One region of the Pseudoalteromonas sp. SR43-2 genome, then DNA from elsewhere that is predicted to be linked to it. Evidence: predicted binding sites of a transcription regulator. Region 1 holds the regulator's gene; each other region holds the start of a gene.
What was found. Region 1 encodes sigma-54, which starts transcription at its own class of promoters, with help from an activator protein. Its sites were predicted from a motif close to GTTGGCACGNNNNTNGNNT; they were not measured.
Positions count from the first base shown of each region.

Region 2: H5120_RS07400 (DUF2726 domain-containing protein) is a predicted target of sigma-54. The motif match lies at 4,457-4,475, and genes of this name have one in related genera.
Region 3: H5120_RS09645 (EF-hand domain-containing protein) is a predicted target of sigma-54. The motif match lies at 4,107-4,125, and genes of this name have one in related genera.
Region 4: H5120_RS14225 (flagellar basal body rod protein FlgF) is a predicted target of sigma-54. The motif match lies at 3,092-3,110, and genes of this name have one in related genera.

Region 1 is NZ_JACJED010000001.1:59,950-68,267, forward strand. Features, by position in the region: gene H5120_RS00310 (protein disulfide oxidoreductase) at 1-14, opposite strand, end outside; gene mgtE (magnesium transporter) at 217-1,575, opposite strand; gene H5120_RS00320 (HPr family phosphocarrier protein) at 1,708-1,980, opposite strand; gene rapZ (RNase adapter RapZ) at 2,023-2,868, opposite strand; gene ptsN (PTS IIA-like nitrogen regulatory protein PtsN) at 2,887-3,339, opposite strand; gene hpf (ribosome hibernation promoting factor) at 3,344-3,631, opposite strand; gene H5120_RS00340 (RNA polymerase factor sigma-54) at 3,658-5,157, opposite strand; gene lptB (LPS export ABC transporter ATP-binding protein) at 5,227-5,952, opposite strand; gene lptA (lipopolysaccharide transport periplasmic protein LptA) at 5,949-6,494, opposite strand; gene lptC (LPS export ABC transporter periplasmic protein LptC) at 6,484-7,038, opposite strand; gene kdsC (3-deoxy-manno-octulosonate-8-phosphatase KdsC) at 7,035-7,586, opposite strand; gene H5120_RS00365 (KpsF/GutQ family sugar-phosphate isomerase) at 7,587-8,318, opposite strand, start outside.
Region 2 is NZ_JACJED010000006.1:160,223-168,540, reverse strand. Features, by position in the region: gene H5120_RS07420 (peptidoglycan DD-metalloendopeptidase family protein) at 1-459, opposite strand, end outside; gene tyrS (tyrosine--tRNA ligase) at 783-1,982, shown strand; gene H5120_RS07410 (regulatory signaling modulator protein AmpE) at 2,046-2,990, opposite strand; gene mtnN (5'-methylthioadenosine/S-adenosylhomocysteine nucleosidase) at 2,991-3,698, opposite strand; gene H5120_RS07400 (DUF2726 domain-containing protein) at 3,821-4,417, opposite strand; gene folE2 (GTP cyclohydrolase FolE2) at 4,533-5,453, opposite strand; gene arcB (aerobic respiration two-component sensor histidine kinase ArcB) at 5,685-8,003, shown strand; gene arcA (two-component system response regulator ArcA) at 8,020-8,318, opposite strand, start outside.
Region 3 is NZ_JACJED010000009.1:92,133-100,450, reverse strand. Features, by position in the region: gene H5120_RS09675 (acetate kinase) at 1-269, opposite strand, end outside; gene yfbV (terminus macrodomain insulation protein YfbV) at 553-999, shown strand; gene H5120_RS09665 (putative RNA methyltransferase) at 996-1,811, opposite strand; gene H5120_RS09660 (energy-coupling factor ABC transporter permease) at 1,808-2,455, opposite strand; gene xthA (exodeoxyribonuclease III) at 2,461-3,267, opposite strand; gene H5120_RS09650 (hypothetical protein) at 3,508-3,939, shown strand; gene H5120_RS09645 (EF-hand domain-containing protein) at 4,167-4,688, shown strand; gene scpB (SMC-Scp complex subunit ScpB) at 4,840-5,430, shown strand; gene rluB (23S rRNA pseudouridine(2605) synthase RluB) at 5,427-6,296, shown strand; gene H5120_RS09630 (YciK family oxidoreductase) at 6,378-7,124, opposite strand; gene H5120_RS09625 (VolA/Pla-1 family phospholipase) at 7,331-8,318, shown strand, end outside.
Region 4 is NZ_JACJED010000016.1:111,949-120,266, reverse strand. Features, by position in the region: gene flgB (flagellar basal body rod protein FlgB) at 23-430, shown strand; gene flgC (flagellar basal body rod protein FlgC) at 436-867, shown strand; gene H5120_RS14235 (flagellar hook assembly protein FlgD) at 881-1,561, shown strand; gene flgE (flagellar hook protein FlgE) at 1,622-2,989, shown strand; gene H5120_RS14225 (flagellar basal body rod protein FlgF) at 3,147-3,890, shown strand; gene flgG (flagellar basal-body rod protein FlgG) at 3,912-4,700, shown strand; gene flgH (flagellar basal body L-ring protein FlgH) at 4,717-5,400, shown strand; gene H5120_RS14210 (flagellar basal body P-ring protein FlgI) at 5,412-6,506, shown strand; gene flgJ (flagellar assembly peptidoglycan hydrolase FlgJ) at 6,673-7,689, shown strand; gene flgK (flagellar hook-associated protein FlgK) at 7,691-8,318, shown strand, end outside.

The DNA of each region.
Region 1 (8,318 bases):
GGATTTGCTGGCATGACAGGTTGCCGCCACCAATTGACGGCGGTATAAAGGACGAAAAATATAGAGCCATATACCAGTACACTTTTTAATATGGATACGCTTTTTTGTTTTAGCGTTTTTTTAGGTATGTCATTTTTATGTTTGGTATCCGTTGCCATAGCTACTGATTTACCCTAAGTATTTTTGCTGTAGTTTTTTACATTTAAAGCGTTTAATTTATATCAGCAACCATGTGGCAGTACCTAAAAAGGTGAATATACCAACAATATCAGTCACTGTGGTTAGCACCACACTCCCTGCAAGAGCAGGGTCTATATTCATTCTTTTAAGAATTATTGGAATACTTGCACCAGCAACACCTGCCACCACTAAGTTCATAAACATAGCGAAGGCGAGTACGCCACCAAGCATAAAGTCCCACTGCCATAGCGCAATAACACCCGCAATTAATAGTGACCACAAAATACCGTTTAGCGCGCCAATGGCCAGTTCTTTCATCATCAAGAAACGTTGGTTTGTTTGGTTTATATGACCTACTGCAATACCACGGATAACAAGCGTTAATGATTGGCTACCAGCAACACCACCCATAGAAGGGACAATACCGTTAAGCACAGCCAAAATAGGGAGCACATCTAAAGTGCCTTCAAAAAAGCTAGCTACAAAAGCAGCTGCAAGTGCGGTTAGTAAATTAACTCCTAGCCAAACTGAGCGTTTTTTAGAGCTTTTTAGTACAGGCGCGAATGTATCCTCTTCATCATCAAGACCGGCTAGGCTTAATAAGCTATGCTCGGCATCTTCTCGGATTACATCAACGATGTCATCGATAGTAACACGACCGAGGAGTTGGTCGTTATCGTCCACCACAGGGGCCGATATCCAATTATGGCGCTCAAATAATTGCGCTACTTCACTTTCATCCATTGAGATTGGGATAGACTCACAATCTTCATCCATTAAATCGCGCACAATTTTTTCTGGCGGATTAGTTAATAATGTACTCAGCGATAAAGCGCCTATAAAGCAGTTATGTTTATCAACAACATATAAATCATCTGTACCCTCTGGTAACTCACCACGCAGTCTAATATAACGAAGTACAACATCGAGTGTTACATCAGGGCGAATGGTCACCGTATCGGTGTTCATTAGCGCACCTGCTGAACGCTCTTGATATGACAGTGCTTGCGTGGCACGTTCACGGTCTTGAATGTCCATCGCGCTAACAACGTCTTTATAGACGGTATCTGGCAGGCTACGTAATACTTCACCTAAGTCATCGTGGCCCATGTCTTCAGTTGCGGCGGCAATGTGCTTAGGTTCCATTTGGGCAATAATGCCTAAACGAACATCTTCAGATAATTCTTCAAGAACATCACCCTGCACATCAGGATCGACCAATTGCCAAAGCAGTCGGCGAATTTTATGCGGTGATGATTCTAATAATAATGCGGTATCACAAGGAGCCGTTTTTGCGAGCATGCGCCTAACTTGAACAAATTGACCACTATTGAGTGACTTCGTCACCTGTTTTAGTTGCTGTAGTGGGTAATCTTGTTCAAAAGCTTCAGGCATTGGCGTCCTTTATAAATTGTTATATTACTTTATGGGGGGGAGGTGAGTTAACTGGCGTTACTAACCTATCTATTTTATATATCTGTTTTAATTGAAGCATTAGTAATGCGAATATTGTTTTTATAAAACAGGTTATTCTTGTTCATTAAAGCGTTGTGCTATTAATTCTCCAACAGCGTGTAAAGCTTGCTCAGAATCAGGGCCTTTACAAACAACTTTAACTTCTTTTCCTTGGCTACTTTCAAGTAACATTAGTGCAAGTACGCTATCGCCTGCTGCTTCTTTGTCATCTTGGAATAATGTGATTGTCGCATCAAATTGTACTGCTAATTGCGCAAGCACAGTAGCTGCTCTGGCGTGCAAGCCTAATTTGTTTTTTATTAAAAAGGTATCTTCACAATGCATAACTTACTCTACCTAAGCTGAACAGGTGATTATTCAGCTATATTATTTTTCTTGTTCGCGATGGCGAATTTTTACATTGGGATGTGTCATTGCAAAACTTTCACCGATAGTTTGCGCTAAATACACAGAACGATGTTGCCCGCCTGTACACCCAATAGCAATGGTTAAATAACTGCGGTTATTTCGTTCTAAATGCGGTAACCACGTTTGTACAAATGTTTGAATTTGCCATGTGAATTTTTGCACTATGCTGTGATTAGCTAAATAGTCTTTAACCGGTTGATCTAACCCATTTAAAGGCTTTAACTCTGGTTCCCAGTGTGGATTTGGTAAAAAGCGTGCATCAAATACGTAGTCTGCTTCTTTTGGTATACCGTGTTTAAAACCAAATGATTCAAATGTGACAATCAGTTGCTTATCTTTTTTACCTAAAATCTTTTCACGAATAGATTCAGCGAGTTGATGAACACTTAAATCAGTCGTATCTATCATAAAGTCGGCGCGAGTGGTTAATACATCAAGTAATTCTTTTTCTTTTTTGATGGCTAAATCAAGCGGCAACGAGTCTATTGATAGTGGGTGTAATCTGCGTGTTTCAGAAAAGCGTTTGATCAATGTCTGATCGTCGCTATCTAAATAAAATAACGTAGGGTTTGCAAAGCCTGGTAAGTATTCAAGAATATCGTTAAATTCATCTTGTTCTTTAGGGATGTTGCGCACATCTATGCTAACAGCAATTTTATCGTAGCTATCAGACACACTGCGAACTAATGAAGGTAGTAGGTTTACTGGAATATTATCAACGCAATAATAACCTAAATCTTCTACAACGCGCAAAGCAACCGACTTTCCAGAACCAGAACGGCCGCTTATGATAATTAACTCCATTTAACACCCTTTATAAAACTATGATTGATCGACAATAACTTGGTAAAGCTCAGTATCAGATTTTGCACTGCGTAACTGTTTACAAAAATCTTTGTTGTTTAGTTTATCAGCAATGGTTGCTAGAGTCTTTAAGTGCTGCTGGTTATCGCCATCTGGTACGATGAGTGCGACAAAAATATCAACAGGGCGATTATCGATTGCATCAAAGTTTATTGGAGTTTCGCTAACGAGCACTAAAGCCAAAGGCTCTTCTGCACCGCTCATTCTTCCATGAGGAATAGCAATGCCACGCCCTATACCTGTACTACCTAATTTCTCTCTGCTCATTAAAGCATTAAGAATATCTTGTTGCGGTAAATACGGAAGTTTGTCGTGAGCAAGTTCGCTAATGAACTCTAAAATTCTTTTTTTGCTATTAAAAAGGACCGCAGCTTTGCTGCAGTCCTGGCATATAAGTGAACTTAATTTCATCATATTAGTGTCGAGCAAGCTTCTCTTTGTGTTTGATTACTTGGCGATCGAGCTTGTCGATCAACGAGTCAATAGCGGCATACATATCTTGATGTTCTGTAGAGGCAAATAGCTCAGCACCGCTTACGTGTATTGTGGCTTCTGCTTTTTGATTTAACTTTTCTACATCGAGAATGACATGAACATTATTAATATGATCAGAGTGTCTTTCAAGCTTCGCAAATTTAGTATTAATATAGTCTCTTAGTGAATCGGTTAATTCTACGTGACGACCAGTTAAGTTTAGTTGCATAAGCATTACCCTCTTAGTTTAGCGTCTTAAATCAGACTTTTACGCTGATTTGACGGTGGAATAGCAAGAGATTCGCGGTATTTTGCGATTGTACGTCTCGCTACTTTAATTCCTTGCTCAGCCAATATATCCGCTATTTTGCTATCACTCAATGGTTTTGCTGAGTTTTCTGCTGCGATTAATTTTCGGATAAGCGCACGTATTGCTGTAGATGAACATTCACCACCGTTTTCAGTACTTACATGGCTTGAGAAAAAATATTTAAGCTCAAATATACCACGGGGTGTATGCATGTACTTTTGAGTAGTCACACGCGAAATTGTCGATTCGTGCATTTCTACCATTTCAGCGACATCATTTAAAACCATTGGTTTCATGGCTTCAGGGCCATGTTCAAAAAAGCCTTGTTGTTGCTTAACAATACAATTAGTAACTTTTAATAGCGTGTCGTTTCTACTTTCTAAGCTTTTAATAAACCATTTAGCTTCTTGTAAATGTGAGCGGATAAACTGGCTGTCGCCACTTGATTTTACAGTGCGAGACATTGCCGCGTATTGGCTATTAACACGAATTTTAGGCATGCTATCTGGGTTTAATTCGACAACCCAGCGGCCTTTAATTTTTTTAACTGACACATCAGGAATAACATACTCAGATTCTTCCCTTACAATAGTATCTGCAGGTTTTGGGTTGAGAGTATGTATTAGTGTCATCACTTCTTTAAGCTCTTCTTCTTTAAGCTTAGTTTTTTTCATTAATGTACGATAGTCGCGAGCTGCTAATAGATCAATATGCTCGGTTAAAATCATTTTCGTTTCATTAATGTAAGGTGTTTCTTTATCAAATTGATTAAGCTGAATACACAAACACTCTTGTAAACTACGTGCGGCAATACCCACAGGATCAAACAGTTGGATGCGTTTTAATACCGCTTCAATTTCATCAAGTTCGACTTCGTTATCATCTTCGTTTTCTTGATTAAAGCTTTCTAAAATCTCTTCGCAGCTTAATGTTAAAATACCTGAATCATCGACGGCCTCTACAATCGCAATAGCGATGGCTTCATCGGTAGGGCTAAATGGCGTTAGTTGTAATTGCCACATTAAATACTCATGGAGCGTTTCAGTAGAGGCGCCTTGGTATATTGATTCGTCTTCAGGCATTGGACCTGATGAGGCTGCAGGAGCGGCACTCATGTACTCATCCCAACTAACATCCATAGCCATGTCGTCACTTAGCGTGTCTTTTGCAAGTGCTTCACCAGTATCTTGTTCATATTCGCTCGGAGCATCATCAGCAGATGCGCTAACAGTTATGTCATCGGTATCAGCTTTTTGCTCGTTTTTACCAGCAGCGTCTTCAGAATAGTCTGCCTCTTCAACCTCTAATAGTGGATTACTGTCGAGAGCTTCTTGTATTTCTTGCTGGAGATCCAATGTACTGAGTTGCAACAAACGAATAGCTTGTTGCAGCTGTGGAGTCATTGTAAGTTGCTGGCCCATGCGCAGCTGTAGTGATTGCCTCATGTATCTCTAACAATCCTTTTATGTTGTTATAATTAATACTAGCAGATGCTTAAAGACATGGCGTAAATGTTACAGCCTAAATTGCTCGCCTAAATAAACATCGCGTACTGTTTTATCATTTAATACGTGTTCTGGAGTACCTGATGCAATCAGCTCCCCATGAGAAACAATGTAGGCTTTTTCGCAAACATCAAGGGTCTCTCTTACGTTATGGTCGGTAATTAATACTCCAATCCCACGATTTTTAAGATGTTCTATTATTTTCTTTATATCTAATACCGAAATAGGGTCAACACCGGCAAACGGTTCATCCAGTAATATAAATTTAGGATCTGCTGCCAGCGCTCGTGCTATTTCTACACGACGACGTTCTCCACCCGATAATGCCATACCTTGGCTATCACGAATGTGTTGTATGCTAAATTCATCTAATAAGTTATTGAGCGTATCTTCTCTGGCTTGTTTATTTAGTTCTTTGCGCGTTTCTAAAATGGCCATTAAGTTTTGATAAACAGTCAGCTTTCTAAAAATTGATGACTCTTGCGGTAAGTAGCCTATGCCTAATCTAGCACGACTATGCATAGGTAAAAGAGTAATATCGTTATCATCAATAGATATTTTACCTTTGTCGCTAGGAACAAGCCCTACGATCATATAAAAAGTCGTTGTTTTACCAGCACCGTTAGGGCCAAGTAAGCCAACTATACTGCCAGCTTGTACTTCGAGGCCGACGTTTTTTACAACTTCACGACCTTTATAGCTTTTTGCCAATAGTTCTGCTTTTAATGTGCTCATGGTTGACCTTTATCGCCTTTTTTACTTTTTTTAGTTTCGATCGGTACTAAAATTGTGTGAACGCGGTCAGTTGAGTTTTCATCTTTTTCGGCACTGATGAGCTGCTGCTCTATGTCGTAGGTAATGCTTTTAGCATTTATTTTTTGTCCGGCTTGCGATACTTGTGCATTACCAACAAGCGTTAAAAAACGCTTAGATACATCATAACGTACTTCGTCAGCACTGGCGCTCATAGTCGTGCCATCTGATTGCTTTTCTTCAAAGTGCGCAGGGCTACCTGTGGCAATTAATAATTGTTTATTATCACCAAGTTCATCGCGTTTGTGTACTTCGAGGCGATCGGCTGTAATGCGGCGATTACCGTGAATTATCTCAACGTTTTTCTCAAAAATCCCGACATTAGCTTTTAATTGACCTTCTTGCTTGTCGGCACTTATTGAAATTTGATTGGCAGCAGGTTGCGTGTTTTGCTCTGCAGCACTACTATTAAACGCTAGTATAAGTGTAGGAATTATAAGTGATTTTAATATTTTATTGGTCATAATATATGGTTCGCGTATGGTTAATTAGTTTTATCACTTCGGTTTTTAAGTCGGCCTCTAGGCCTTTACCAGTGATTTTTAAATTGGGTCCAGTGATAATGACGGGTTGCTCCGAACGCATTGTTAATAGCTTTATATCTACCTGAATATTATCAGCATTGATTTTGTCTATCATGGCGTTATCGGTTAAATTTTTGGCAACCACATTACCTTCTAAAATTAATTGTTTATCTTCGTATAATGTTGCTTCGTCTGCATTTATTTGCCACGTTTGTTGTTCGTTATATAAAGTAAAAATGGGTTTTTCGAAAAACGTGAAACCTAATTGCTGGTATAGCTCCATTTTAGCCGCAGTGACTTTGTGGCTAATTTTACCTTGCTCATCATAGGCTGTCTGTTTGAGCTCAATAGCAATGTAATCAGGCTTAGCAATAACTTCTGGCTCAGCCTGAGGCACAATATTTGTTTGTGTAAAATAAGGGTACCAAAGCCAAACCATACAGCTAATGAATAAAACGCTTAATATTATGCGCGCTGCATTCATGAACTAGTGCCTTGTGTAGTCAATGTTTTACCATTTTCAAGCATGAGCAAATCGGTGAGTTCTCTCACAGCACCAAAACCGCCAGGCATTTGCGTTACATAATGTGACAAACGCTTAATAAGTGGGTGGGCATCATTTACTGCAACGGCAAAGCCTACTAACTCCATAACAGGCATGTCAGGACCGTCATCACCAATATAAGCAATTTGTTCATCGCTAAGGTTGAGTTTATCTTTTAATTCTTGATAGGCAATGAGCTTATTTTCTTGGCCTTGATAAATATGCTGTACGGTTAAGCTGCTCATACGTTGTTGTACTATCTGTGAATGACGACCAGTAATAACAGCTACTTCAAAGCCACTGTTTATAAGTGCTTTAATGCCAAAACCATCTTTTGTATTAAATGCTTTTAGCTCTTCACCTTGATTGCCAAGGTAAATACGGCCATCAGAAAATACACCATCAATATCGCATATAAGTAGTTTTACTTTTTTAGCGCGTGCTTTTGCATCATCGCTCAGCGGTTGATAGAGTTCTTCAAATTGCATTTATAACACTCCTGCTTTTAATAGGTCTTGCATATTTAATGCGCCAATAGGTTGGTTTTTCTCATTGACGACGATTAGGCCATTTATACGTTTACGTTCCATAATATTGAGCGCTTCAGCGGCTAAAATATCTTGCGTAGCTGTAGTACATGACTTAGTCATAACAACATCTATTTGTGTTGTATGAATATCAATTCTTTGTTCTAAAATGCGACGTAAGTCACCATCGGTAAATAACCCTACGAGTTGCTGATTTTCATCAACAATGGCTGTCATACCTAACCCTTTAGCTGACATTTCAATTAGGGCATCTTTAACTGTTTGTGAAACATCAATAATAGGTGTATTTGCGCCGCTGTGCATAACATCTTTTAAAGTAAGTAATAAGCGCTTGCCTAAACTACCACCTGGGTGAGATAGCGCGAAGTCATCAGCTGTAAAGCCGCGAGCTTCTAATAATGCAACAGCCATGGCATCGCCCATCGCAAGCGTTGCAGTGGTACTTGATGTAGGGGCTAGACCCAATGAACAAGCTTCTTTTTCTACTTTAATGCACACATGTACATTAGCAAGGGTTGCCATGGTTGATTGCGTATTGCCAGTCATCGCTATCATTTTGGCACCAAGTCGTTTTAAAACCGGAATGATATTTAAAACTTCGCTGGTTTCCCCTGAATTAGAAATAAGCATAACCACGTCATTTTTAGTGATCATACCTAAATCACCATGACT
Region 2 (8,318 bases), on a different contig from region 1:
GGTAACAAATAAAGTATCTGTTTTTGAAATCACATAGCGCAGTTGAGCTAAGGAGCCATCTTCAGCTGTCGCAAAACTAAGTATTTCACCTGGGTGAATTTTAGTAAGTTTGCGAGTCTCTGCATTAGTGTTAATTAGTTTATGAAGCGTTTGAGCCGAAAAACCAGCACGCTTAAAGATAATTGCTAAATTGTCGCCATTTTTAACTTTATGATCGACAAAGTCGTATTCTGGTAACTTTTCTGCTGCTTGCTCTGAATTTAACTCAGTTAATTTTTCGTTGTTATCAACTTTAACTTGTAACTCATAGCGCTTACCAATTTCTAGTGCATTTGCACTATTGTCTTTGGATGCAGTGGCTTTTTCAGAAGGAAGAAAGGCTAAGCCAACAATAGCAGAAACCAAACCTAGAATAAGCAATTTGTGTTTTTTGGGGAGCGTGTGAACCACGTGAACCATAACGTGCCTTTTTCTGCTGTCAAGATAATAAATACATAATATTGCAGGATATACTTAATAATGTACGAATACTAGTGTTTTGTAGATTTAAACTGACCTTAAACTACGCTAAAATCGGGCTTAGAAAGCCTTTTTTAACGCTCTACCTAGCTAAGACTCAATTGATTTAGTTTAGTTGCATGAATCACTTAAAAAGTTGTTTTAATTAGGTAGAAATTTGTTATGTTAGCTACATCTATTTATTCGGTTTAAACCTTTATTAAACCGTGACTACGCAAGTAACTAGTCGCCCCTTCGTCGGCAGAATTTTGGAGTAATACACAGTGGATTTACAAACCGCTCTAGCAGAGATAAAACGCGGTGCAGAAGAAATATTAATTGAAGACGAACTAGTTGAAAAACTAAAGTCGGGCAAGAAGCTAAAAATAAAAGCAGGCTTTGATCCTACAGCGCCTGATTTACACTTAGGACACACTGTACTAATTAATAAAATGAAAACCTTTCAGGATTTAGGTCATGAGGTTATTTTCTTAATTGGTGACTTTACTGGCATGATTGGTGACCCAACGGGGAAAAACGTAACGCGTAAACCACTTACTCGTGAAGATGTACTAGCCAATGCCGAAACATATAAAGAACAAGTATTCAAAATTCTAGAGCCTGCTAAAACCACTGTTGCATTTAACTCTACTTGGATGGAAAAGTTAGGCGCTGCAGGCATGATTAAACTTGCTGCAAACCAAACCGTAGCACGTATGCTTGAACGTGATGACTTTAAAAAGCGTTATGGAAGCGGCCAACCAATTGCAATTCATGAGTTTTTATATCCACTGGTACAAGGTTGGGATTCGGTTGCACTAGAGTCAGATGTTGAACTAGGTGGTACTGATCAGCGCTTTAACTTGTTAATGGGCCGTGAGCTACAAAAAGTAGAAGGTCAAAAGCCGCAAACAGTATTAATGATGCCATTACTTGAAGGTACTGACGGCGTTCAAAAAATGTCTAAGTCGCTTGGTAACTACATTGGTATTACTGATGCACCTAACGATATGTTTGGTAAAATAATGTCAATTAGTGATGTGCTAATGTGGCGTTACTACGACTTATTAAGTGCGCTTTCTATTGAAGAAATTGCAGCTCAAAAAGAACGTGTTGAGCAAGGTACGAATCCGCGCGATATTAAAATTGAACTAGCTAAAGAGCTAATTGCTCGTTTTCATAGTGAAGCTGATGCACAAGGTGCACATGATGATTTTATTCAGCGTTTTCAGAAAAAAGCGTTACCAGATGAAATCCCAGAGCTAACAATCACTATTACAGAAGATACTATTTTAATTGCTAACTTGCTTAAAGAAGCAAATTTAGTAGTAAGTACATCAGAAGCAATGCGTATGATTAAGCAAGGTGCAGTTAAACTTAACGGTGAAGATAAAATCACTGATACCAAACTTGAAATAGCAAAAGGCACAACTGCTATTTACCAAGTAGGTAAACGTAAGTTTGCAAACATCACTGTAGCTTAAGCACAGTTTAAAAACTAAAAAACCAGCCTCGGCTGGTTTTTTTGTGCTCGTATTTTGAGCCCTTTAAATCAATTTTAATATTTCAATGCTGGCTATCACTAGCAACCAAAATACACGCGCCTGATTTAACCTATTAATTATTACAGGTACATCCTCGGGTGTAGGTAGTCTATCAGTGCCAATACGCATTTTATTAAAGCGAGTACCTAAATAAACTGCAGGCCCGCCCAGCTGCACGCCAAGTGATGCAGAACATGTGCTTAAGAGCCAGCCTGTATTTGTTTGATAAAAATGCCTGCCATAATGCTTTATATAATGCATGCTTTGTTTGCTTGCTCGACTTGCTGCAATAGTTAAAGCGAGTAAGCGCATGGGAATATATTCAATAATAAACAAGAGTGTTTTAAGCGGCTTTAAAAAGTAACTATTTGGGGGGATATCACTACGCCAGGCTTGTTGTATTAAGGTAAGTAACCGATAGGCAAGGGCAGCAATAGGACCAAATGCTAAAAATATAAATATGACTACGAAATAGTATCGAGCGGTGCGCAGTATTAAGCTCTCAATTAATGCTTTGATAATACCAGCTGATGAAAGTCTATTAACTTCACGGGCAAGCAGTGGCTTTAGTAATTCGCGCGCTGTGGATTTTTGATTTTGTTTAGTTAGCTTTGCAATGCGAAGTGCTTTTTTATCAATGCTCTTACTTTCTAAGCATAAGTATAAAATAAGGCCAGCGAGTAATTCAGGATAAAAAGCAAACTCGAGTAGCAACACTACAATAATGAGAATGACACTTAAAATAAGTGAGCTTGCGAGTATAGCTGCCAAATATTGATAGCTTTTAGGTTCTTTGCTTTTGTATATACGTTTGCCAATAGCACTAAAAACAGCATTTAACGCCGTATTAGGATGATACCAGCTAATAAGGGGAATAAAGCGCTCAGCAAGGAGCGCTAGTATAAAGGCAATAAAGTCCAAGTGATTTTGAACAATATTGCTAAGCATTTACAAAGATACTGCTGTTAGTTTTTCTAAAAGTGCAACAACCATTTTAGATGAGTTGATTGATGCTGTTTCTAGGTATTCTTCAAATGATTGTGGTGACTCTTTACCAGCAATATCAGACATTGAGCGAATTACAACAAATGGTGTGTTTAGCGTAAAACACGTTTGTGCAATAGAAGCACCTTCCATTTCAACAGCAAGCATTGTAGGAAAATCACTACGTGCTTTATCAATGCGTATAGGGTCACACATAAATGTGTCACCAGTACAAATTAAGCCAACGAGTGTTTTAACATCACTGATTTGTTCGATTGTTTGCTGTGCTGCTTCAACTAATTTAGGGTGTGCTGCAAAGCCTGCCGGCATTTGTGGTACTTGGCCAATTTCGTAGCCAAAAGCAGTTACGTCTACATCGTGGTGACGTACTTCTGACGAAATTACTACATCGCCAACACTTAGCGATGGATCGAATCCACCGGCTGAGCCTGTGTTAATTATGCAATCAGGTTTGAAGTTATCGATCAGTAAGGTAGTTGCAATAGTTGATGCGACTTTACCAATACCAGATTGAACAAGTGTCACCGTGTTACCAGCCAACTCGCCAGTATAAAAAGTGAAACCTGCTTTAGTTAAAATTTGTGGGTTTTGCATAGCTTCACGTAAAATTTTAACTTCTGGCTCCATTGCGCCAATAATACCAACATTCATAAAGTTTAATTCCTGAGTTTGAATCACTTGATTATACGTGAAGTTAACAATAAAAAACAAAAAAGCGAGCTTGTTTATGAGCTCGCTTTAAATACTTTTTAGGAGAGTATTTAATTCGTTTTTTAAATTTCAGCTAACGCGGTGGTTTGCGCTTTAGCCTGAGAAGGTGAAAGTACCGCTGGCTTATGTGAGCGATTACGAACAGGCCGCTGAGTTTGTGTTGCTGCAGGCTTACCAAGTTTAAACATAATTGCATCGCGTACTTCAGAAGGGCGGTAGCCCGATTTAACTTTCATACGAATATGTGGAATGCCCGCAGACTCTAGTGCACCGTTTACAAACCAGTCGCGTTGAGCTTTGTGGCCATCTTTGTTGGCATTGTTAACTAGGTCAACAGCAGCAATGATTGTTAGTTTTTCTTTGTCGATTAAAACAAAGTCGAGTTGCTTATTTTTAGCTTTAGCTAAAGCAGCACGTTTAGACTTTACTGAAAGGCCTTGCTTACAGTCAATAACGTCGATTAACTTAACACGACTAACAATTTTATATTGATCGCCAACAGCACGCTCTAGAAGATTTAAAAAAGCGCCTTCAACCTGCGTAAAAACAGTTTGCTTGCGAGTAAAAGGATACGGGTTTCCGCCATCGTCATTAAATTTTGACGCAACAACAGAGGCCCCGACAACTAATACTAGGATTAATAATAAAGCGAATTCCATACGGTAACTCCATAACAACAAATTGACACTGCTCAAACAAAGCAATTTACGTGCCTAAAAAGTATGGGTTATAAAATAATTACCGGCTGGTTTACAAGCAATAGCTACACAGCGATTAAGCTTTGTAGCCTCCTTTAACACCTTTCACTGCAATAGCTACAGCATCGTGTGCATGCAGTGATTCATAGTGGTTTATTTGCAGCCAATAATCACTGTAATGGTTTGCCTCTAGCAATGCTTTAATTTTACGCGCTGCATCTTCACAAAACATAAGGTTTTGACCATTCAAACGGGCAAATTCTTGCTCATCTTCACGTTTTACTGCTGCTTGTACTGGTGTTTTAAGCTCAGCTTCAAGAGTGTTAATTAGCGTAACTACGTCAAATTCTTGAATGTTGCTATCAAGCTTTACTTTTACGTTGGCAATAGAGCGCTGCGAGTGGGGAGTCGCTACAATACCTTGTGTAGTGCCTAGCCATTCGTGCACATCTTTTTGGCTCAACGTTTCTTGGTTAAACTTTTCGTTAAACGCGTTTTGTATAAGCTGGCGCGCAAGTGCAGCAGAGCATGGGCACGTTGAAGAATAAGTAACATCTACGGTTAGCTCGTAGCTAATAACGTTATTTTCAATCGTACTGGTCAGTACAACTGGGTAGCTTTTCCAGCCCGCTTTACCACTTAATAGTGACTTACGGCGTAGCGGTAATTCAAATTTAAATTCAATTTGTGCTTTATCGCTCAGCCCTTCGTGGCTAGTTATAAAGGTATCGAGTGCTTGCGCTATTGTTTGCGGATTGACTTGCTGCTCAGTTGAAAGCAGATCAAGTGCCAAAAATAGACGTGACATATGAATGCCTTTGGCATCTTCTTTATGTAAATTTACAAATGCACGAGCTTTGGCGTTTACTGTAACTGGAGATAAGTCTCGGGATTCAAAAATAAATGGCAGTTCTATTTCGCCCATGCCAACCCAGTCTAATTTACCTGTTTGTAAAGCGGGTGCAGTGTCTGCTATATCTGGCATATTGGTTTGCATGTGCGCTACTCGTATTTTGGGGATAATAAAGCGGGGCATTTTACACTAAATAATTTATTGCTGAAATGATGAGTTTAATAGATGAGCTAAATCAAACATGAAAAATTCTGTTTTTATCGCACAACGTGAGTAGTGGTAGGAGAAAAATGCTAAAATCTGGGAAAATGGTATGTTTATACATACGCATTGCCTTCTTTATATTAAGTACACAGCTAAGAGATAAAATTACGTATGACCGATTATTCTTTGAGCCCTTGGGCTCGGGTACTTTCCAGCTCAATAACGCGATTTGGTGAATTTAAAACCGCTGCTATTTGTTACACTTTATTTTTAACTGTATCTCTTATTTTATCGAGCATGTTTTATTATGTGGCGATAGGCGAATTACACCTGGTTGATATTTTAGCCGTGGTATTTTTTACGGCTGTAGTTTCTCCTTTAATTATAAGTGTGTTGCTTAATTCAATTCGACAACTAGATGCCTCATATGCTTATTTAGATAGCGCCACCAAGCAAGAAAAGCTTTTAAATCAAACCTTAAAAGATAACATTAATCGTCTAAATATCGAAATTGATGAGCGTAAAATGGCATTTCATGCCAAGCACCGCGCTATTGAAGAACTACGACGAGAAATTGCTGAGCGTAAAAAAACACAACAAGAACTTGCTCAACAAAGCATGCTGCAGCGCTCAATAGTAGATTCATCTCCTGATTTGTTTTATTACCGCGATAATAATGGCGTGTTTGCTGGTTGTAATAAAATGTTTGAAGAAGTAATGGGCAAATCAAGTAGCGAACTAATTGGCAAAACGGTTGAGCAAATATTTCCTAGTCACTTTTTATCTGAAGTTTTGAAAACCGATAAAGAAGTAGAGCAAAGCCATAAAGCGCTGACTATTGATGTGGGTTATGAGGTGAATGGTGAAATGCGTTGGTTCGAGCTGCGTAAATTGCCTTTTATAAATGATGACGGTGACTACATTGGTTTACTGGGCTTTGGTCGTGATATCACAAGTCGTAAGGAGGCCGCTCAAGCGCTCGAAACGGCCTATAAAGACAAAGGTAAGTTTATTGCTACATTAAGCCATGAACTTCGAACACCGCTTAATGGTATTGTTGGTTTAACACGAATGCTGCTTGATACTGACTTAAACAAACAGCAGCGTAGTTGGGGTAATACTATATTTTCGAGTGCTGAAACGCTCGGTAATATTTTTAACGATATTATTGATTTAGACAAAATAGATAGAGATCAGCTCGATATAGTGACCAACTCTATTAACGTGTCAGACTTTATAAATGACGTTGTTAACTTTGCGGGCTTAATCGCGGAGCAAAAAGAGCTAGAGTTTGATATTAAGCGCAATGGGATGCTGGATATTTACGCACAGCTCGACCCAACTCGCTTACGCCAAGTTGTTTGGAACTTAATTAATAACGCCGTTAAGTTTACACAGCAAGGAAAGGTAACTCTTGAATGTAGCCGAGAGAATAGAGTTGAAGGCCCGTGGTTAGTTATTAAAGTATCGGATACCGGCCAAGGTATTCCGCCAGAGCAGCTTGCTCATATATTTGATATGTATTACAAGGCGCCAGACTTAAACGGGACTAACGCTATAGGCTCAGGTATTGGTTTAGCTGTAACTAAGGCGCTTGTAAGTGCAATGAAAGGAATAATTACAGTAAATAGTACTGAGGGCGAAGGGAGCTGCTTTACAGTGCAGATACCGCTTAGTTTATGTGTAGCACCAACAGAGCAAAGTTATGTTGGTCGTGGTTTGTATATTTTACTAGTAGAAGATGTACCTCTTAACGCCGAAATTGCTACAAACTTATTAGAGCAACGCGGGCATGAGGTATTGTGGGCTGAAACCGGTGAAGATGCACTCTCGTTTGTCGAAACCGAAGATGACTTAGATTTAGTATTACTTGATATGCAATTGCCTGATATAAATGGTGACGTAGTTGCCAAACAAATACGCTCAGACAGTCACTTTGATAAATTACCCATTGTAGCTCTGACCGCCAATGTTCGTAGTGCTGAAGAAGAGCTTGAAGGTATATCAATACAAGGAGCGCTTGCCAAACCAATTAACACAGTGAAGCTTGATAAAATGCTGGCCGATTTATTTGGAATTAAGCAAAGTGAATGCACAGAGCCACTGTTAAAAGTAAGTGAAGAAGCCCTTAAAGGCATTGATGCACACTTATTAGATATAGAAACAATAGAAGACTTTGTCAATTCAATGGGCTTAGTTGTGTTTAGACGCAGTAGTCAGCTATTCGAAAAGCTAAGTCCACAATATCAGCAAGAGTTACTTACTTCATTAAATACTGGTGATAGAGAAGAGTATGAATCAGTAGCGCATAAACTCAAAGGTGCGGCTGGCTCAGTAGGTCTTAATGATGTGCAGCTTCATGCCAAAATAATGGAACATGGTGCGATTGATGAATCTGATGAGGTGTTAAAGCAGTGGTTAGATATTCTGGCAGATAAAATAAATGAAGGACAAAAAGCCCTTCATTTATTTTTACAGCAATTAGAGTGAAACTAATTAGCTCTAATTAAGCGTCAATTTTACCAATGAAACGGTAACCTTCACCATGGATGGTGCTGATTAACTCAGACGTTGAGTTATCACTTTCAAAATGCTTACGAATGCGACGAATAGTAACGTCAACAGTACGGTCATTTGCGCGAAGCTCACGGCCTGTCATATGCTTAATTAATTGCTCACGGCTGAAAATGCGACCTGGAGAATCAAGCATTAAACGAAGTGCTCTGTACTCACCTTTAGGTAAACGCTTAGCGTCGCCATTTGGAGAAGTAAGACAACGGCTGTTTTCATCAAGTTCCCAACCAT
Region 3 (8,318 bases), on a different contig from region 1:
GCAATAAGGTGCTCATCAAGGTTATGATCCTTTATTAAGCTTACAAGCGTATTTATAGCCTCAGCATGTGCTTGATTAGCCGCTAAGTCGATAACCGTCTTAGTTCCATTAAATTTGTATTTAATGGAGGGGGCTTTGGCGCCCAAGCGTTCAGCAAGGCCTGATATAATTTCGTGACCGTCGTTTGCATCAATAATGGCAAACTTTAAACTAGAGCTACCACAGTTTAAAACTAAAACATGTTGGGATTCAGGGGAGGTTGTTGGCATAGATTCAATTTCCATAAACAAATTTAGTAAGTGAACGTTAATACGTGATAGTTACACTTACGGTATTAAATAAAGCTAAAACAATTAAATGTTCAACTGCAAAGTGGTTAACTAAATGTTAAATATTTTACCTTATTTATGATGTTTAAGTTAGGATTGTTCGCCATTAAAGGGGAAATTTAAGCTCTTTTACTGAGAAAGTGTAACTCCCTCATTTTGTGTTACACTTTGGGTATAGCTCGTTTTCTATTGTATTTAAAAGCAGTATCTGTGAGGAGTCATGATGCAAAAAAGTGTGATGTCACAACTACAAACAGGCCGTTTGTATGGTAAAAGATGGCCAATGCGTAAAGAGCTTGCGCCTTTGTTTTTAGAGTTTAGAGTGATTAGAGCGACAGAACTTGCCATTACAGTAATGCCAATCTTGGCTATGCTAACGTTGTTTTTTCAGCTTAATTACTTAGGATCTGATTTTTTACCTCAAGCTATTGCGAGTGCATTGTTTTTTATATCGTTACCTTTACAAGGTTTATTTTGGTTAGGCAAACGAGCGCAAACGCCTTTAGATCCTGCGATGCAAAAATGGTACAACGAGCTGTACACTAAAATGGCGGCTAATGGATATCAAACGCAGTTAAGTGAGAACAAGCCCCGTTATATGGAGCTTGCTAACTTACTTAAAGATATGTTTGAAAAAATGGATAGAGCATTTACTAAAGAGCAGTTTTAGCGGGTTATACCATCATCTATTTTGGTAAACTGAGTAATATAAAATGATAAGGTGACATTGTGTTCACCTTTTTCTTCGAGTGCTGTCCAGTGCTCGGGTCTAAATTTCCATGCAAATGGCGTCATCATTATTAAGTTTTTAATATCAGTAAAGCTAAGCGCTACATGCTCTGTTAAAAGAGCCTGTTCTGATTTTTGAAACCCTTTTGGCGTGGCTATTTCAGTATGTTCGTTTACTACTGAATATATATACGATTTTAGCTCTTTTAAATGATAAGGGCCTGGGCTTGCTACCACTAATGTTGCGTTTTTATTAGCAAGACGTTCAATCTCTTCCTCAAACAAAGGTGCAAATACGCTAATAAGTACATCAGCAAATTGACTTTTAAAAGGCGCTTGGCTAATTGATGCAACACTAAAATGGCAATTAGGGTAGCGCTTTGCCGCATATTTCACGGCAGATTTTGAAATATCGACACCGTATACAACTGCGTCTGTTTTACTTGCTATTGCTTGGGTATAAAACCCTTCACCGCATCCTAAATCTATAACCGTATTCGCACTTATTCGACCGACTAAATCGCTAAGATTTTGTTGTAAAAAGCGGTAGTATCCACGCTCTAAAAATGCGCGTCTAGCTTGTACCATTTCAAGGGAGTCACCCGGTTGTTTTGAATTTTTTTGTTGTACTGGCAGTAAATTAACATACCCTTCTTTGGCAAAATCAAAGCTGTGGTTATTAGCACAACGAAGTGTTGAATCAGCTTTCAAAAGTGCGAGGTTACATAGCGGGCATTGATATTGTAGACTCATGAGTCTAGGTAGTCCTTATCGTAAAAAGTTTTTACCCAATGCGGGCGATAGGTGATCATAATTGTTATAGCCATGCCGTTGAGCATTGCTTCAGGAAACCAAATTATGGCACTTAAATAAACGTAGTTATCTGCAAGTTCTTGCCAATTGTATTGCCCTATAGCTAAGTAAAATAAAGCACCTAGGCCTATTTTTATACAGGCTATAAATCCTGCGGTTATAAACGCACAAACAAATATATAAACAAAAAAATGACGAGGTAAATATTGGTAACTAATTATAAAGCCAAGATAGCTCAATAAAATAGGAATAAACGCACCAATAAACAGTTGTACTGGTAACAGCTCAAGTTCAATTTGACCAAAGGCAGCGAGTAGCGCTGTGGCAAGTAGGCTACTTAAAATAGTCAATCGCCAGCCTAAAATTAATGTAGCAGCCGTAACACCTAGGATGTGTAAATCAAGGCCAGTTAAAATGCCAGCCTTTATTCGCCAAAGCACTGCAAACACTAACGCACATGCAAGAACTCCAGTTTGACGGGCTGGCGTATTAAGCAATGTTTTATATGTTTTTTTATCAAAGCTTAGTAGGGCAATAATAATTACAAGGGCCCAAAGTAGCCCTTGTATTGTTATGCTGAGCATAGTAATTACTTAAAGGTTGACCATATAGGGGCATGATCTGAGGGTTTTTCAATACCGCGCAGTTCGTAGTCAATACCAGTATCTATACAGCGTGCTGCAAGCTCATTAGTTGCAAGTACTACATCTATTCGAAGCCCTCGGTTATCTACAAACCCTTTAGAGCGATAGTCAAACCACGAATATTGATCGTCTGTTTCTGGGTTTTGTTCTCTAAAGGTGTCTTTAAAGCCCCAATTAAGTAATGTTGCAAGCCATTCACGCTCTACCGGTTGGAAAGAACATTTACCCGTTTTTAACCAACGCTTTGCATTAACTTCGCCAATACCAATATCTAAATCGGTGGGTGATATGTTGATATCGCCCATAACAATGACGTCTTGATCAGGGGTGTGGTTGGTTTCAAGGTGTGTCATTAAATCTTTATAAAATTGTCGTTTATAAGGGAATTTAGTTTCGTGATTAATATTATCACCTTGTGGGAAATAGCCATTCATGACTGTAAGGTCGCGACCGTTATCTTGTTCAACAGTGACGCTTATCATGCGTTTTTGCGATTCCTCTGTATCGGTAGCAAAGCCTTTTAAGACCGATTTAGGCTCTTTTTTGCATAACATAGCTACGCCATAATGGGCTTTTTGGCCATGAAAGTAGACGTGATATCCCATTTTTTGTACATCTTCTAGTGGGAATGCTTCGTCGTGAACTTTAATCTCTTGCAAGCCAATAACGTCTGGTTGATGTTTGTCGATAATAGCTTGTAATTGATGAAGACGAGCACGCAGACCATTGATATTGAAAGAAATCACTTTCATAAAATTTACCTTAAAATTGGATCTATTTAATGAATTAAATTGTATCAGTAAATACGCGTACATAACATGACTGAAATGAGAAAATAGCTGCACAAATGTTGATCAATTGGTGGGTAAAGTTTAAACATTGTAAATGCAGTATTAATTTTTTAAATAAATAAAAAATTCAATTGAACTTAACTTTATTGAATATATAATGCGCGAAATTCACTTATTTAGCTCGTTCAAATAGGATCTCTCATGAAAACACAACTACTTTTAGCTACTGCTTTATTAGCATCTGCAACTGCTTCAGCACAAAGCAATACTTACTTCAGTCAAGATAATAAAATTGAGTCTAAGTTATGTGTACTAAGCGCAAACGAAGGCTTTAGTGTTGCTCGTAAAGAAGCTGCTCAGCACGGTGTTTACTTATCTCGTTTTTCTAAAAGCATTTTATGTAATGGTGAAGATATTCGCGATATTGCTAAAAAAACGACATTAAGCAACGCATCAGTTGAGAAAGTAGAAGTATTTGCAAAAGATGCTCAACAAGAAACTCAATTATGTATGACGGCTTTAAAACAAGGTTTAGCACCTGTTCGTCAAAAAATTGGTAACTTAAACTCATTAAAATGTAATGGTCAAAACGTTACTGAGTTTGTTAAACGCTACCAAAACGCAGCAATCTAATTATTAGCTGAACTATATAACTAAAATTGAGATACCTGGTTTTTTACCGGGTATTTTTTTGCAAAAATTACAAGGTTGTTTGCAAAGCTTGCAAGCTTAACTTATTGAAACTGTTCAATAAATGCACTAATCAAGATTAAGTTGTTGATTCTTATAAGTTAACTATTATTGGCATTGGATTTGTATTAGTTAAAGTGACATTTAATTAATTACGAAGGATACGTCTTATGAAAAAGTTAACATTAGCAGCCACTATTTTAGCATCATTAAGCCTAGCGGCTTGTTCATCTAATCAAGGTCTTGAAAGAATAGACAGTGACTTTGCAAGTTTAGATAATGACAGCGATGGCTACATCTCAAAAGTTGAAGCTGATGACGATAGCATTTGGGGCCATTTTTCAAATATTGATACCAATATGGATAATGAAATTAGCCGCAAAGAATTCAACACTTACATGAAGTTAAACAATGGTAAAGTAGCCACTGATTCTGAAGTAAGTGAGTCGGCATTTAAAGCTGAAATCGCTAAATTTGATAAAATTGAAAGCAGCTTTTCAAGCTTAGATAACGACAGTAATGGATATATCTCGGTAGTTGAAGGTAACGATGATGATATTTCAAATCACTTTGGTTACATGGATAAAAACCAAGATAAGCGCATTAGCAAAAGCGAGTTTATGGGTTACATTAAAAAATACGGTAACGCAGTAGCTGAAGATGATGCACTAGAAGCCATTAAACACAGCTAATATTTGTTGTTTTAAAGAGTAAATTAAAAGCCAGTGATAATCACTGGCTTTTTCGCGTTTAAAATTTAGTTATTTAGTAGATATATTTTCCTAGTTTGGCGTTGTTCTGTCATAATAGATGGCTGTGTATTTTTATTTGTTAAGAGTGTGTATGGCGGGTCGGCGAATTAGTGATGAACAACTAGTTGAGATCATTGAAGCAGCTATTTTTGTTGCAGATAAGCCTGTTAGTAAACGCCACCTTAAAGACACTGTATTAATAGATTTAGCTATTTCTATGGCGCGAATAAACGACGCAATAGATACAATACAAGAACATTTTCAAACTCGTGGTATTCGCTTAGTTGAAGTGGGTAGTGGGTATCGGTTTCAGGCATGCAGTAGTTTAAGCCCTTGGTTAAATAATTTATGGCAAGAACGCGCACCAAAATACTCGCGTGCTTTACTGGAAACATTATCACTTATTGCATACAGGCAGCCTATTACACGCGGCGAAATTGAGCAAGTAAGAGGTGTTACTACGGGTTCGAATATTATTAAAACCCTACTGGAAAGAGAGTGGGTTAAAGTGGTAGGGCATAAAGAGGTTCCGGGTAAGCCGGCTTTATATGCAACTACTAAACAATTTTTAGATTATTTTTCGTTAACTGGGCTTGAAAACTTACCTGCGCTGCCAACAGAGCAGCAAAGTAAAATTAACCAGTTATTGAGCGATCCTTCTGTGAGAGAACCATCCGAATGAGTATACAAGGTGAAAAGTTACAAAAAGTCTTAGCCCGTGCAGGCGTAGGCTCACGCCGTGAAATGGAAAAATACATTGATGCTAACCGCGTTAGTGTAAACGGTAAAGTGGCAAAGTTAGGTGACCGTGTTGAAGAAACCGATTTGATTCGTGTTGACGGGCACACTGTAAAGATTGAAGAAAAAGCAGATAGAATCTGTCGTGTGATTATGTATAACAAACCCGAAGGTGAGTTAAGCACACGTAAAGATCCAGAAGGGCGTCGTACAGTATTTGACCGACTTCCTCGTATTGATGGTGAGCGTTGGATTGCGGTTGGCCGATTAGACGTTAATACTTCGGGTTTGATGCTCTTTACTAATGATGGTGAATTAGCTAACCGCTTGATGCACCCGAGCTATGAAGTAGAGCGTGAATACTCTGCGCGTGTATTTGGTGAAGTAACCAATGAAACGGTTAAAAACTTACTACGTGGTGTTGAGCTTGAAGATGGTCCAGCCAAATTCACGACTGTAACCCCTATGGGTGGCGAAGGCGTTAACCGCTGGTTTAACGTAACGTTAAATGAAGGACGTAACCGTGAAGTACGTCGTTTATGGCAGTCTCAAGATGCGGAAGTATCTCGTCTTATTCGTATTCGTTATGGTAAACTAGAGCTTGATAAGCGCGTGCCACAAGGTGGTTGGATGGAGTATGATTTAGAAACAGTAAACTACTTACGCAAAACCGTTAAATTAGGGCGCGAGACACAAACTAAGCTTTCTGTTATGCCTGAAAAACGCAAAGATAAACGCGCTAAAATCAACCAGATCCGCAAAGCAGTTAAAAAACACAATCAACGTGTTAAGCTTACCAAACGTAAATAATAAATTAGTTATTTATTGCACACAAAAAAGCCGCTAATTGCGGCTTTTTTAATGTGTTGTTTAAATTTTTTAAACTCTAAATTACTTTTTTACTTGAGCATCTAACGATTCGCCATTCACTTTACTAGAATCATCGCTCATCAAGTATAAGTAGGTTGGCATTAAATCTTCTGGTGTAGCAAGCGCTTCTCTATCTTCTCCTGGGTATGCAGCAGCGCGCATAGAAGTGCGAGTAGCGCCTGGATTAATACAGTTTATACGAATATTCGTTTTGCCTACTTCACATGCCCATGTTTGCATCATGCCTTCTACTGCAAATTTTGAGATGGCGTATGGCCCCCAAAACTCACGGCCTTTACGGCCTACACCTGATGACGTAAATACTATCGATGCATTATCAGACTTACGAAGAACAGGAAAAAGCGCTTTAGTGATCATCGCTTGCGCGGTCACGTTTACTTTCATTATGTTTTCGAACGTAGATGAGCAAAAATGTTCAAGTGGACCAAGTGACCCTAAAATACCGGCATTATTGAGCAAGCCATCAAGGCGGCCAAATTGATATTCTATTGTTGCAGCAAGGTCACGATAGTTTTGTTTAGTTGCACCTTTTAAGTCCATGGGCACAATTGCAGGTTTAGGGTAACCTGCATTAACAATTTCATCGTAAACACATTCAAGTTTATTAGTTGTTTTTCCTAATAAGATAACTGTAGCGCCGTATTTTGCATACGTAATTGCTGCTACTCGGCCAATACCATCACCGGCGCCTGTTATTAAAATAATTTTATCTTTAAGTGCGTTTTCAGCCGCTTGATATGTGTGCATAAAAGTACCCATCCATCTATTTTTTTTGATTTTAACATAGCGAAACGTGAAGTAATCGAATTTATTGTAAAATTAGGTGGCGAAAATAGAAACTTTACGTTAAGTTTAACTGGTCTAATGTCTCATTAATAACCTGATTACATTGTTTTAACTTAATACACTGATTAAACACACTATAAAAATAAAATATGTGCGGAGCCAACAATATGAAAAAAATGCTACTTTCACTCTCTGTTACAGCTGCTTTGGCAGGTTGTGGCGGCGGAGAAACGTTAGAAGATGTTAAAAACGACACAGCAACCGTTATTCCAACAGCAACGGTTACATTTGACCCTGCTGCAGGTATCTTATCGGTACCTAATGATTTATTAATGAGTGGAACCCAAGACGGTACACTTAATATTCCTGGAGAATTAGATGACGACAATGTGTCTATTTCTCGTGCAGCTTATGCTGACCCTCAGCTTGCTCTAGGCGCACTTGACGGTTGGTCTTCTCAGGTTCCTTATAAAATCGATTTAACATTTCCGCCAAATGTTAGCTTAGATGAAACGTCTGCTGGGACACCAGGTACAGTCCGTATTTTTGAAGTAGTAATGGGTGCAAGTTTAACTGACGCAGAATGTTCAGTTGTAGCTGCAGGTACAGCTTGTAAATTGGTCGGTGAGCTTACTTTTGGGGTTGATTTTGTTACTCAAGCTTCTGGTGATGCCGTTGCAATTATTCCTTTAAAACCATTTACGGCAGGTAGCTCATACATCAATGTACTAACTACTGGTCTTAAAGATTCATTAGGACGCTCTATCGAGCCTTCTTCTACTTATGGACTGGTTAAGCAAGAAGCGCCATTAATTACAGAAGCCCAACTTGGTTTGCAGGGCGCTGTTAACAGTTACGAAAATGTAGTTGTAAGTTCAGGAAATATAACAAAAGAAGATATTATTTTTTCTAGCGCAATGACTATTCAGTCTGCGGGGCCAGTACTTGGGACAATTAAAAAATTGCTAGCTGCAAGTTTGCAACAGCCTGCGATGCCAACGCCTGCGCTTCAAGTTCCTGAACAACCGATGGTAAATGTACAACAGGTATTTGCTTCTCAGGGTGTAGAAGTGTCTGCTGCTTTCTCTGGTGTGCAATATCAAAAAGGTAGCATTATGCTACCGATGTATTTAGGTACACCAACGGGTACTGATA
Region 4 (8,318 bases), on a different contig from region 1:
AGTCAATTTTTTGGAGAAGGTTATGGCTATCAGTTTTGATAAAGCATTAGGTGTGCATCCGCAAGCCATGTTGATCCGTTCACAGCGAGCAGAATTAATTGCAACTAATATAGCTAACGCTGATACGCCTGGCTATAAAGCAAAAGATATTGATTTTGCCTCTGCATTAAAAGCGGCAAGGTCAACCCAGCAAAGCGGCAATACTATGGTAAGAACTAATGATAAACACATTGGTGGAGGTACTCATAGTATGGGCAGTTCAGAATCATTTCGTTTGCCAAATCAATCAGATACAGGTGATGGTAACTCGGTTGATATACAAGTGGAACGAAACTTGTATACACAGAATGCTATGGAGTATCAGGCCAGCTTGCAATTTTTAAGCGGCAAATTTAAAGGCCTGAATAAAGCTCTCGGTAGTCAAGGATAAAAATTATGAGTTTATATAATGTTTTCGATATTGCAGGTTCGGGTATGAGCGCACAAAACGTTCGCTTAAATACTACAGCTAGTAATATTTCTAATGCTAATACCATTAGTTCATCTCAAGACAAAACGTACCGAGCGCGCCAACCTGTATTTGCGGCTGAGCTAACAAAGGCTTCAGCATCAGTAAGTAACCAGCAGGGCTCCGCAGTTGGTGTTAAAGTTTTGGGCATTGTTGAAAGCGATGCACCATTACAAATTGAATATAACCCAAACCATCCAAGTGCGGATGAAAATGGCTATATCTATAAACCCAACGTTAATGTTGTAGAAGAGATGGCAAATATGATTTCTGCCTCTCGTTCTTACCAAACAAACGTGCAAGTTGCTGATGCAGCTAAGCAAATGCTAAGTAAAACACTGTTGCTAGGGCAGCGGTAACCGAGGGTAGGTTATGAGTAACGATATTAGTACATCTTCATCCTATTTAGACTCTATACGCTGGCAAGAGCAACAAGTTGCTACCAGTGATAATGAGAGTGATGCGTTAACACAAGAAGACTTTTTCTCTTTGTTAACTCAGCAATTATCGTATCAGGATCCCAGTAACCCTGCGGATAATGACCAAATGATTGCTCAAATGACTAGCTTTACGATGGCGCAAGGGATTACAGATTTAAATACTAATTTTGAATCTTTAGCCTCTTCAATGACATCTAATTCAGCACTGCAAGCATCTACACTTGTAGGCAAACAAGCTTTACTAGAGTCAAACACCCTGGATTTAAATGAAACAGGTGATGCCAGAGGCTCTGCAGTGGCAGAAGAAGCCGTTGATAACTTAAAAATTAAAGTTACTGATGCATCAGGTCAGCTAGTAAGAACTATTGATATGGGTTCTCAGCCAGCAGGTGCGGTACGTTTTGCGTGGGATGGCAAAAATGAAGCTGGTGAGCGTTTACCTGAAGGTGAATACTCAGTAACCGCCGAAGGAAGTACTGACGGTGAATTTTCAAGCTTACCCATTGCTACGTTCAAGAACATTGAAAGCGTTAATATTAATGGCTCAAGTGGCATTATTATTAACACTAAAGAAGGTGCGGTTAGGCTGACAGACGTCGCAGAAATCGCGTAATAAATTTTAATTATACTTCGCCTGTCAGCAGGCTAAATATTAACAGGTTAGAGGTGAATTATGAGCTTCAATATTGCATTAACTGGCTTAGCTGCCGCACAAAAAGATTTAGACGTAACTGCAAATAATATTGCAAACGTTAATACCACAGGTTTTAAAGAGTCACGCGCTGAGTTTGCCGATGTTTACGCATCATCAGTATTTAGCTCTGGTAAGACTAAAAATGGCGACGGTGTGCAAACAACCATGGTTGCGCAGCAGTTTCATCAAGGCTCACTACAATTTACAAATAACTCACTTGATTTAGCAATCACTGGTGAAGGTTATTTTGCGATGACAGACGATTTATCTTCGCAAGATTTAACATATACACGTGCAGGTGCATTTAAGCTTAACCAAGATAACTTTATGGTTGACGCAAAAGGTAACTTTTTACAAGCATTCCCTGTTGATTCATCTACAGGTGATACAACGTCGGTAAGTTTGAGCACAACAAACCCAATTCAAATCCCTGATTCGTCTGGTTCACCTCGCGCAACAGAAAATGTATTTTTGTCGTTTAACTTAGATGCAACAGCAGATGCTCCGGGTATTGCTTTTGACCCAACATCTAGTGGTACTTATAACTCATCTACGTCAACAACGGTATATGATTCACTAGGTGAACCACATATTTTACAGTACTTTTTTGCTAAAGAAGATGATGCCGCAGCAGGTGGTACAGATAACAGTTGGGAAGTATACGCAACACTCGATGGCAAAGTCGTTGATGCCACAACTGGTGGAGAACAAACCGCGCCTTATACACCACTTACCACCCTTGGTTTTAACTCAAGTGGTTTACCATCAACAACAGGTGGTGTGGCAAATACAAATACAACTACTTTTGATGAAATACTACTACCAGCGGGTTCTGGTACTGGTTTATCAACATTACTAGACAATGGTGCAACTTTCCCTGGTACTGGTATTGAGCTTAACTGGCGCGATGAAAATAACACAGCTGGACGTATCCCAACTCAGTATTCAAGTGGTTTTGAAGTAAAAGCACTCGATCAAGATGGCTCAACAGTAGGCCGTTTAGCCGGAATTGATATAGGAACAGACGGTAAAATTGTCGCTTCTTACAGTAATGGTGACTCAACATTCCTAGGCCAAGTGGCTATGGTACGTTTCCCAAATTCACAAGGATTATCACAAGTGGGTGATACAAGCTGGAAGCAAAGTATTGATTCAGGTGAACCTGTAGCGGGTGAAGCCGGTTCGGGTACGTTTGGTGGAATTAACTCATCAGCGCTTGAGCAATCAAATACTAACCTTACAAACGAGCTTGTAGACTTAATTACTGCACAGCGTAATTACCAAGCAAACTCACGTGCGCTTGAAGTTAACTCAACTATTCAGCAAAGTATTTTGCAGATTCGATAAGCTAAACCCCATTAAATATATTAGGCTGCATTTTTGCAGCCTTTTTTATAAGTCCTCTTTGTAAGCCCTTCTAAATACCTCTCAATGTTGCGTCAAATTTAATCTGGCACCTATTTTGCATTTATAAGTTCAGAGATTTTTTATGTGAGTCGATACTATGGACAAAATGGTCTACATTGCGGCCTCTGGCGCTAAGCAAAGCCTACAAGGGCTTGCGCTTAAAGCCAATAATTTGGCGAATGCAAATACAACAGGATTTAAAGCTGACTTTGCCCAGGCGCGTTCTATGCAAGCGTTTGGCGAAGGTTTGCCTACACGTGTATTTTCAATGCAAGAGCGTCCGGGTTCAAACATGGTATCGGGTGGCATTGTTCAAACCGGGCGAGACTTAGATATCGCAATGAGCGATAACGCATGGCTTGCTGTGCAAGATGCCTCCGGTAATGAAGCTTACACAAAAGTGGGTACGTTAAACGTTACTGCTCAAGGCATGCTTGTAACCAGCCATGGTCGTCAAGTTATTGGCGAAGGGGGACCTGTAATTTTACCCGTCCCAGTCGAAAAAATAGGGTTTAGCCAAGATGGCGCTATTCAAGTTCGACCACAAGGCGCTCCTGCTAACTTTTTAGAAGAAATCGACACGCTTAGAGTGGTAGAAGCAAATAGCTCACAGCTCGAAAAAGGTAACGACGGTTTATTTAGACCAAAAGCAAATGTAACAGTAGATACCTCTGCCAATGTAAAAGTTTTAAGTGGTTCGCTTGAAATGTCGAATGTGAATCCGGTTCACGAAATGGTCGACATGATAAGCCACCAGCGCCAATTTGAATTACAAGTGAAATTAATGAAAACAGCTGAAGAAATTGACGAGCGTCAAGATCAGTTATTACGCATAGTTTAACTTTAAAGTGAGGACACGATTATGAATCCAGCATTGTGGATCAGTAAAACGGGGCTAGACGCTCAACAAACCGATATATCGGTTATCTCAAATAATTTAGCGAATGCGAGTACCGTAGGTTACAAAAAAAGCCGCGCTATATTTGAAGATTTACTTTATCAAAATATTAATCAACCGGGTGGTCGTTCATCGCAAGATACCGAAATGCCGTCGGGCTTAATGTTAGGTGCGGGTGCTAAAGTTGTAGCTAACCAAAAAGAGTTTACGCAAGGCAACATGTTGACCACCGAAAACTCACTAGATTGGATGATTTCTGGCGAAGGTTTTTTTGAAGTACTGCAACCAGATGGCAATATTGCTTACTCGCGCAATGGTCAGTTTACTACTGATGGCGATGGACGAATTGTGACATCGGGCGCAGGTTATGTGATTCAGCCAGAAATGAATGTACCAGATGACGCGCAATCAATTACGGTTTCGCAAGACGGCGAAGTATCTGTACGTGTTGCAGGCCAAGCCGATAACGTTGTCATTGGTCAGCTGACTATTAGTGACTTTATTAATCCATCGGGTCTTGAGCCAATTGGTCAAAACCTTTATACCGAAACGGCTGTAAGTGGTGCGCCTGTACAAGGTAATCCTGGTGTTGAAGGGTTAGGTAGTATTATTCAAGGCTCACTCGAAACATCTAACGTAAATGTGACTGAAGAGCTGGTAAATCTAATAGAAACTCAGCGTATTTACGAAATGAACTCAAAAGTAATTTCGGCCGTTGACGAAATGATGAGTTATATCAATCAACAGCTTTAATAGAATAGGGGGAATTATGCGTAATATTATTTTATTTGCAGCGGGCACATTATTTTTAAGTGGCTGTATGTCTACGCAAAATAGTGAGGTAGTGCAGGACGACCCTTACTACGCACCTATGTACCCCGAGCCTATTTTAGAGCCGCTGGTAGCCACAGGTTCATTGTTTAATACTCATACATCAAACGACTTATATTCTGATAAAAAAGCGCTACGTACTGGCGATATAATTACGGTTAAATTGCAAGAGTCTACTCAAGCAACAAAAGCCGCTAAAACAGAAACAGACAAAGAAACTGACGCAAGCTTAGACCCAGTGATTGGCTTAGGTGGTCTACCTGTAAATATAGGTGGCGATAGTATTCAGTTTGGTATTGGTAGTGATTCGTCGTTTACGGGCGATTCAAAATCAAACCAGTCAAACAGCTTAGTAGGCGATATTTCGGTAAATGTTATGCGTGTTTTACCTAACGGTAATTTAGTTATACGCGGCGAAAAATGGCTAACGCTTAATACCGGCGAAGAGTTTATTCGTTTAGAAGGGCTAGTACGCCCTCAAGACGTAAGCGCCGATAATACGGTTGAATCAAACCGCATTGCTAATGCACGTATTCAATACTCAGGTAAAGGGCAAACGCAAGAGGCGCAAAGTCCTGGTTGGCTTACACGTTTCTTTAGCAGTTCGCTGTTTCCATTTTAGAGGGTAACAACATGAATAGCCTTAAAGCTTTATGCTTAGTTGTGTTATTAGGTTGGCAGTTTACTGCCAGTGCTGAGCGCATAAAAGATGTGTCTATGGTTGAAGGCGTACGCTCTAACCAATTAGTCGGTTATGGCTTAGTGGTTGGTTTACCGGGCACTGGCGAGCAAAACTCATACACACAACAAAGTTTTAGAGGCATGTTGAACAGCTTTGGTATTACGCTACCTTCAACTCAAAGTCCTAAAATTAAAAATGTTGCTGCTGTTGCTGTACATGCAGAATTACCTGCATTTAGAAAACCCGGGCAAACAATAGATATTACGGTTTCTTCTATTGGTAGTGCAGGCAGTTTACGTGGAGGTACTTTACTACAAACTTTTTTAAAGGGTGTAGACGGTAACGTGTATGCAATTGCACAAGGTAGTTTAATTGTTGGTGGCTTAGGTGCACAAGGTCTTGATGGTAGTAAGGTTGTAATTAACACCCCTACAGTTGGTCGTATTCCAAATGGTGCAACAGTTGAACGCACAGTAGAAAGCCCATTTATGCAAGGCGATTACATTACTTTTAATTTAAACCGCCCAGACTTTACAACGGCAAAACGCCTAGAAAAAACAATTAATGACTTAGTTGGCCCAAATAGCGCACAAGCAATTGATTCTGTTTCTATTCGTGTTATAGCACCGCGCGATGCATCCCAGCGTGTATCGTACTTATCAACACTCGAAAACTTAGAATTTAAACCAGCTGACATGGCCGCTAAAATTATAGTTAACTCGCGCACCGGTACAATTGTCATTGGCAAGAACGTTAAGCTTCAGCCTGCGGCTATAACTCATGGTGGCTTAACAGTAACAATTGCAGAACAACAAAACGTGTCACAACCAAATCCGCTAGCAAACGGTGATACAGTTGTCACGCAGCAAAGTATTATTGATGTAGACCAAGATGACTCGCGCGCCTTTGTATTTAACCCTGGTGTAAGCCTTGACGATTTAGTTCGCGCAATTAACGAAGTAGGCGCAGCGCCTGGTGACTTAATGGCTATTTTAGAAGCACTAAAAGAAGCTGGCGCAATTAACGGACAGTTGGTTGTTATATAAATAACTCAGGCCAATAAATAACGTATTACTTAAGCCCTATATTTTTGAAATTAGGGCTTTTTATTTACAGCAACTTAAGTTTATTATTTTTATCTTCCTCGTTTTATCGGTAGTGGCTCAATTTTTGCATTTTTAACTGCATTATTCATTTTGTGTCAAAAAGCCGATGGAAACTAATCACCTCGATAAACAAAACTTTTTTGATTTAGGCAACTTAGATTCACTTCGTAAAGAAGCCTTAACGAGCGGCGATGCATCAACTGATGCCTCTAAAGCTGCGCTCAAAAAAGCGGCCGCACAATTTGAAGCTATTTTTACGCAAATGTTGCTCAAAGGAATGCGCAAAGCTAACGAAGCATTTGAAGACAAAGACAGCCCATTTAATTCAAGTGGCGTAAAGTTTTTTGAAGAAATGCACGATCAGCAACTTTCAACAGAGCTTTCATCAAATGGCTCGTTAGGCCTTGCCGATTTAATAGTTCAGCAGTTATCGCCTGAGTCTAAAAACTTTATGCCAGGCTCGGTGCTTAGAAAAACCAACGATATTTTTAGCGATACGCAAGTCGGTTCTGCTCTTCCACATGAGCAAAAAAATAAGCAACCCGATCTTATCGTTAAGAGTACTAAAGCCGATATTGCTGAGCCTAAAGTTGATACTACAGAGACTAAAGCTGATAGCCCAACATTTAAAAATGCAGAAGAGTTTGTAAGTTCAGTGTGGGAACACGCTAAAACTGCAGCGCAAAAAATTGGTTTAAATCCTGCGGTAATGGTTGCACAAGCGGCACTTGAAACCGGTTGGGGTAAGCACATTATTAATAAAAATGACGGTGGCAGCTCAAATAACTTATTTAATATTAAGTCAGATAAAAGCTGGGAAGGCGATAAAGCAAGCAAAATAACGCTTGAGTTTGAGCAAGGCACACCCGTTAAAAAACAAGCCAGCTTTAGAGCCTACGATTCAATTAAAGACAGCGTGAACGACTTCGTTGATTTTTTAACGCAAAACCCACGCTACAAAGAAGCATTACAAAATACAGCTAAACCAAACGACTTTTTAGATTCATTACAAAAAGCAGGTTATGCAACCGATCCAAATTATGCCAACAAAATAAAACAAGTGCTCAATAGCAGTCAGCTAAAAGACATTGCGGCAAACGTGATCCGCCAAGGAGTAGAGTAACATGTCGTTTAATTTATTAAACATTGCCAGTTCTGGGGTTAGAGCAAGCTCGGAGCTACTGCAAACGACAAGTAAAAATATCGCCAATGTAAATACCGAAGGCTATGTGCGTGAGCGTACAGAGTTTACTACTATGGTTGACAACCAAGTAGGGCGAGGCGAAACATACCGATTACTAAACGAGTTTGCTCAGTCACAGCTAAATCGTGACACCTCTAATAAATCGTTTTTCGATCAGTTTATTACTGAGGCTAATCGAGTTGATACTATTTTTTCTGAAGAGTCGAACAACCTTTCGACTGGTATTAACTCTTTATTTAATAATGTGCAAGAAGCGCTAAATCAGCCCTCATCTACTGTTGCCCGCTCATTAGTAATGACAGATGCGCAAAGCTTAATTGATCAAATGGATAGGCTTTCGGGCATCGTGCTTGATCAAAAAAGTATAGTAAACGAGCAGCTCGAAATATTTTCAGATGAAGCAAACTCACTCATTCAAAGCATTAGTACGCTAAATCAAAATATTGCAGCCGTTAATGGCACTAATAACGCCGCAGATGCCAGCTCTACCTATAACGAACGCGATAAAGCAATACGCGACTTATCAGAGCTAATAGACATAGAAACGC